Regions from separate parts of the Paenibacillus crassostreae genome, predicted to be linked through region 1. Evidence: riboswitches for the same ligand, from Rfam matches in the RefSeq annotation. Region 1 holds a riboswitch; each other region holds the start of a gene.
What was found. A riboswitch is a leader RNA that binds a small molecule or an ion and turns the genes downstream of it on or off. The one in region 1 is predicted to bind cyclic di-AMP.
Positions count from the first base shown of each region.

Region 1 (2,269 bases):
CGACCACGTAGCATCGATATTACTGCTCCAATCATGATCGTAAATGTCGTCGTCTTGATCCCACCTCCCGTGGAACCTGGTGAAGCACCAATGAACATGAGGATAACCATGAAGAAATGGGATGCCTGCCGCATATCGCCAATGACCAAGGTATTAGCCCCAGCTGTGCGTGTCGTAACCGATTGGAACAACGCGCCTAGAAACTTACCGCCCCCATTCAACGACCCTAACGTTCTTTGATTCGAATATTCGAATATAAATATAATGATTGTTCCAAAGATAATAAGAAATGCGGTCATGGACAGCACAACTTTAGAATGCAGGGATAACCTGCGTTTTATTCGAAAATCCACTATATCAGACAATACAATAAACCCAATTCCCCCTGACACAATCAGGAACATCACTACAAAATTGACAAGTGGATCATAAACATAACCTGTCAAGCTGCGATAACCACCGAATAGATCGAATCCAGCATTGTTAAACATCGATACCGCATGAAAAACACCGAAATATAAAGCTTTTCCAAAAGGCATATCAAATGCCCAACGTATCGATAACAGAACAGCCCCAATACCTTCTATTACGAAAGTGAACAATAACACTTTTCGTATTAATCTTACGATCCCTTCCATTGTATTCTGATTCATTGCTTCTTGTAATAACAGCCGGTCACGAAGCGAAATCTTACGTTTCAACATTAACGAGAACAACGTAGCCATCGTCATAAAACCGAGTCCACCCACTTGAATGAGTACTATAATAACGATTTGACCAAATAAACTAAAAAATGTACCTGTATCCACCACAACTAAACCCGTTACACAAGTGGCTGATGTTGCTGTAAATAGTGCATCGATAAATGGAAGTGGCTCACCCGTTGTATTAGCAATAGGTAATGAAAGCAATAGAGCTCCAATCAGAATAATACCAGCAAAACCCAATACTAGAATTTGAGGTGGGGCTAATTTAATCCAGCTCAACTTTAATTTCAACTACATCACCCCTTAAAAAATCAACAAAAAAAACATTGGAAATCCAATGCCTCTCGGGTTGGTTCCTGGTTGCATATCGCCTACGAAGTTAGCTGACGGATTCGGGCATGCACAGGTCGCCCTTTTCGATAATGAATATCAAAATTCACCCCATTAATTCTTTGGTTCCTCCGTAATTCAAATGAATATTCGGCGCATTATTAAATTGCTCTCCGATTATAATCCTTATTATCAAACAGTACAAAGCTCTTTTTGGCATAAATGCATCGATTTAGCCTTAAATGTGGACAGGATATATCCTAAATGCAGCTTTCCCTCTGTTTACATACTATTATCTTCATTTTCATCTCATTTTCACATTTCCCATTTTACAGTTACTGGATTTATAACTTGAACCTATGCTATGTTTACGTTATTCTAATGGCTAATTCACTTTAAGTGAATGCTTCCGAAGTAGTTTTGTTCGAAGAGAAATCTAGGAAGCATTGCTCACAAAACTTGGGTTATGCTTCCGAAGAGAGTTTTCTCGAAGTATTACTTAAGAAGTAACGCTCAAAAACTTTTGGGAGGAAAATGAATGAATTCTTTAGGGCAACCTTTGAAACTCAAAGCAAATTATAAGGTCTTAGGTATCCTCGGGGCTATAAGCTTACTGCTATTTTTGATTGTACAAGTTTTTCCTAATACGTCCTCAGATACTCTGGAACAGAAAAGCAAGGAATTAATCACGAAAGAACAAGCGAGAGCATCCGCGACTCAATACGCCGAATCACAACTTGATCTTCATGAATTATCATCTCCTAACAGTCTTGTTACATACCAATCTCATTCAGAATTATATGGTTATCTAGCGAAGGAAAAGCTTGTTGAGTATTACAATGATACCTTTGAGGATAAGTATCCATATGATGTATATCGTGTTCGTCTAGAAGAATCTGATTCAGAGAGAATCTTCAATATTGATGTACATATGAATTCAGGTGATGTCGTGGCTTTCTCTCAAGATACTTCTACTAATAACTTCAATTCTATGAACCCAAGAAATCAAGAAGCACTAGCTAAACTATGGCTCAGCCAATTAGGTTATGAACCAAGTCAATTCCAGATCGTAGAATCAAGTGATTCAAAAATCATATTTACTGATTCCAACACGATGATAGGAAAGGCTGCACTTCAATTTGAATTCATCTTTGATTCAGAACAGATATTATCCTTTCAGCCCTCATTTTCAGTACCTGTAGAGCATGCCTCTTATGTAAAAGGTGAACAAA
Region 1 is NZ_CP017770.1:1,449,986-1,452,254, forward strand. It holds gene LPB68_RS06980 (TrkH family potassium uptake protein) at 1-998, opposite strand, end outside; cyclic di-AMP (ydaO/yuaA leader) riboswitch at 1,061-1,203, opposite strand; gene LPB68_RS06985 (CPBP family intramembrane glutamic endopeptidase) at 1,576-2,269, shown strand, end outside.

Region 2 (2,269 bases), 1.0 Mb from region 1:
TTATTTAAAATCCCTTCCACAGGTTGGTTGTAGGTATCATTTATTTGTCGATTGCGACAGATTCATATGTAGTATTACTCATGATTCTCTTAGCTCCAACGTAACGGTCATCCCAGTAATTTTCAGTGAGAGGAGTGATTGTGATGCCTTTTGATGAGGAAGAGTGTGCAAACTTACCATTGCCCACATATATTCCAACATGCGATATGCCTTTGCCAGAAGTATTAAAGAAAACTAAGTCGCCTTCTCTAAGATCACTACGCTGAACGGCTGTTCCCATATTAAATTGAGAACCAGATTGATGTGGCAAGTCGATACCTAACTTTCCATAGATATACATTGTGAACCCAGAACAGTCGAAGCCACTAGTGGTTACTCCACCACCTTGATAGGCAATACCTATCGTTGGTGCGATGACCTTATCCATCTGCGAATCTGCGAAAGCGCTTCCAGTCCCAATAGTAAATAAAATCGCTATTCCTAAAGCTACTGCTGAACATGTCTTTTTCAAAAAAAGTAACTCCTTCCGGTGCCTGCGAGGTTAGCTTAAGGATTCGGTTGAAGGTTCCCTATGATCCCTCTAATGCAAGATCAATTCACCCAAGACGGTTCCCCCACTTCCCTTTGTATCGGGAATTCGGCAGATATAATTTACATAAAAGTTACAATACTTATTACAAAGTTGTTACTATGTAATCACTGGAACTATTGTATCAGAGGAATGAGAATTTGGCAATTGTTTCATTCGAATTTGTTGTTATTTTCTTTATTTGAATCAATTTCATAATTACGCTAACAGACAGAATGAATCGCTCCGATGAAATTGATTCTTATATGAAAAAAAAATACCCGTAAGAGGCTGATACCTCTTACGGGTATTTCTAAGCAATATATAGGGTTGCTTAAATTTCAACTGTTTAAATTAAATGACTAATGAGTCTATTGTTAATTGTAAGTCGCTGCTTCATATTTCGCAGTACTCATGATTCGTTTGGCACCTACGTAGCGTTCGGCCCAGTAACTTTGACCGAGAGAGGTGATGATGACACCCTTAGAAGAAGATGAATGCGAGAATTTCCCATTACCTACATATACTCCTACGTGAGATACACCTTTTCCTGAAGTGTTGAAAAAGACTAGATCTCCAGCTCTTAGCTCAGCACGGGATACTTCCTGACCCATGTGGTATTGCGAAGCTGATTGATGTGGTAATGTGATACCTAACTTCAAGAAGACATAACGAGTGTAGCCGGAACAATCAAATCCATTTGTAGTCGTTCCCCCACTCTTGTAATTTACTCCAATGGTACTGTCAACAACTTTTTCTAAAGACGAGTCGGCAAAAACGCTACCTGTTCCGATGGTTAAAGCAAGAGCCATACTTAATGCTGTTGCGGTTAATTTCTTATTCAATGACTGTTCCCCTTCCAATGCCTACGAGGTTAGCTTAAGGATTCGGTTTGAAGGTCCCCTATGATCACTCTGATTCGAGATCAATTCACCCATGATATTGGATCCCCCGCTTCCTGGTGCCCAGGAGTTCGGCTGTTTCATGCACCATAAAAAAGTGACAATAATTAATAACTAGTGATAAGAATTAGATATAAAGATTACAAAGTTGTTACTAATTAGTATTGTAACAGAGGATTTTTAATTTGGCAAACGTCATTCGCATAATAAAGATAAGAAGCCCCTGCCTTTTTTTTGTAAAAAGGGCAGGGGCTTCTTATATCAAGGAGTTATGAAATGTTATGACGAAGATTGATCTATGTTTTGTAAATTTTGGTAAACCACAGATCATATTGAGAGGTAATACGCCACATCTTAAATGAACAAGATATTAGAGGGTAGCTTTGTTGGAGAATAAGAGCAAAGATACCTGACCAGACAAGGGAAATGCCGGTAAATAAACTGAAGGATAACAAACTGAAAAAAGCCAAAGTTAGCGTGATTCCAATAACGGATAAGGCATGTCGAAAGAGAATTAAAGCGGAAGGAATCATATCAGTGTTAGCGATTTTTCCGAATTGCATATACAGGATAATCTGATGTATGACATATCGATATATTCCCCATCCCAGTAGGAAGGGAATGGCTTGAACCAATATAGATGGCGTGATAAAGCTATTAATGGCAATACTATAGAGCTTAGGGATCAACCAATATGCGGGAAGCAGAACTAGTAGTGATTCACACCAATAGAATAGTGTGATTGGTTTCCAATGTAATAGGATGCCTTTGAAAAAGAACACGCCTTTTTCACCTTTTC
Region 2 is NZ_CP017770.1:2,467,666-2,469,934, reverse strand. It holds gene LPB68_RS11480 (C40 family peptidase) at 41-511, opposite strand; cyclic di-AMP (ydaO/yuaA leader) riboswitch at 516-653, opposite strand; gene LPB68_RS11475 (C40 family peptidase) at 946-1,413, opposite strand; cyclic di-AMP (ydaO/yuaA leader) riboswitch at 1,417-1,557, opposite strand; gene LPB68_RS11470 (hypothetical protein) at 1,767-2,269, opposite strand, start outside.
Region 2: it holds a riboswitch for cyclic di-AMP, as region 1 does, so the genes downstream of both, LPB68_RS11475 (C40 family peptidase) here and LPB68_RS06980 (TrkH family potassium uptake protein) in region 1, are expected to answer to the same signal.

Region 3 (2,269 bases), 1.1 Mb from region 1:
GGATCTGTTATTGCGTTGTAAGGGAATTAAGAGAGTATTTTTAATTGGTGGCTTAACAGATGTATGTGTACGTTTTACAGCAGTAGATGCTCATCAACATGACTATTATTTTAATGTCGTTTCTGATTCAGTGATTGGCTCTAGTCAGCAGGCTCATAAAATGGCGTTAAAAAATATGGAGTATTTACAAACAGGTGCTAATATGACTACGGAGCAAGTTCTTGCGTTAAATTGGGATAAATAAGAGTTGTTGTATACGACAACAGAATTTCCTTAACCAGAGGGGGAATATGAAATTGATTTGAGAAAAGGTGAAGCAGTGAGGCTGGATTAAGCATCAATTATGAGGTTTTAGTAGATTGTGCCGAGTGCCACACGTATATTGGGCGGATCCGGGGTCATGAATCAATTAATTAACAAAAAGTGCAAAAAAAGGGTCATCCTAAAGGTATTAACCTTACAGTATGATCCTTTTTTTTACAACTCAAATGATTTCCATATACGGACATGCTCGCTTAAGGAGTTGTCCAGATGCTAGAATTTCAGTAAGAGAATGATAAGGTGCGTCGGAACAGAGTTTAGATAAAATCGGATCGTACCAAACCCGAAGTCAAAAAGTAAAACATCCATGATTGCGCTTGGGTTCACTACATCTTTCTCCGACTTTCTCAACCCTTTAAAAACCAATTCGTAAGAGTGGTCAATCATTTTACATAATTCTAGTTCTGAAAGAGTACCATCGATCAAGATTGTGTTCCAGTGGTTTTTGTTCAAGTGATATCCCGGAGAAATCGAAGCGTATTGTTGTCGTAAACTTTCCGCCATGAATGGATCACATTTCAAACTGATTTTTAGTTGGTTATTTTGGTTGGAAATTAATGCAAACATTTTGGATTTAAGAAATAGTTATTAAATAAAGAGACACTCTTATAGGCAATAAGGGACGAAGAAGTGTATATTACATTGATGCATCTAAATCGATTTGCGTAATTATGAAATTGATTCTTGAACCTCTATTTCTTATCTTTCGGAAGAGCATAGTGGAAAACATTACATAATAAAAGGTTACAAAATTGTGATATATTAATTGTGCCGAGACTTTCAGACAGAAAGTGTGGAGGATGTAATTAAGTTTGTACAAGAATGTGTAAGTTCTTTACAACTAGGGGTGAATCGCATTTAACATGTGTAGGGTTGACTCCCAATCCGAATCCGACAGCTAACTTCGCAGGCGTTATTATAAGGAGGAGCAATGAAAATCCATTTTAAGAAAATGAAATTTGTACTAGCAGCTGTAGGTATGGCAATGGTGGTGCAAAGTACACCACTTCATGCTTCATCACTTCATGTGGCTAAAGAAGGGGATACATATTACAAGCTTTCACAACAATATGCTGTGAACATGGACAAGTTAATGAAAGCTAATCCCAAAACAAAAGCTGACAATATCTATGCAGGTATCAAACTGAACATTCCAACTTCGGGCAATGTGGTTAAGGCTGCATCTCTGACTAACACAGCTTCCATATTAACAACGTCATCAAACAAAAAAGAGATAGAAGCATGGGGAAAAACATTTAACTATTCCAAAACACTAAAAGTTAAAGCAACGGCATATTCTGCTGCTGCTAGTGAGAATGGTAAATGGGGTGCTGTTGATTATTTCGGAAATTCGCTTGAGTTAGGAACCATTGCTGTAGACCCAAGTATTATTCCTTTCGGTACAAAAGTGCTGGTTACTGGACATAGTCACAATGGTCTTCCTAAAGATGCATTTGTTGCAACAGCAAGTGATGCAGGATCTGCAATAAAAGGCAACCGTATTGATATATTTATTCCAGGAAGTCAGCAGAGTGTTCGAGTATTCGGTTATCAAGATATCGAATTGTATTTCATTGACTAATTAAATCATTCATTCGGATAGATAGAGTATATCTCTATCTATTTTTTGGTTTCAGAAGTTTGAATGAGCATGGGGACAGTTACAAAAGTGTATCCTTTATTTCGTAAAGTCTCAATAATAACAGGTAGAGCTTGAATCGTACCTGTTAGATCCGAACCAATTCCACCACCTGCATGAAAGAGAATAATTGAACCAGGTCCTACATGTGACAGCACATTTTTCTTCACTTCTTCTTTACCAATGCCTTTCCAATCGAGTGAATCCACATTCCAATTGACAATTTTATATCCTTGTTGCTTAGCCCATTTCAACTGAGCTTCCGAAATTTCCCCATAAGGTGGACGAATAAGGCTAGGTCTAACGCCA
Region 3 is NZ_CP017770.1:385,788-388,056, reverse strand. It holds gene LPB68_RS01845 (cysteine hydrolase family protein) at 1-244, shown strand, start outside; gene LPB68_RS23820 (MmcQ/YjbR family DNA-binding protein) at 535-888, opposite strand; cyclic di-AMP (ydaO/yuaA leader) riboswitch at 1,081-1,249, shown strand; gene LPB68_RS01835 (3D domain-containing protein) at 1,253-1,903, shown strand; gene LPB68_RS01830 (polysaccharide deacetylase family protein) at 1,942-2,269, opposite strand, start outside.
Region 3: it holds a riboswitch for cyclic di-AMP, as region 1 does, so the genes downstream of both, LPB68_RS01835 (3D domain-containing protein) here and LPB68_RS06980 (TrkH family potassium uptake protein) in region 1, are expected to answer to the same signal.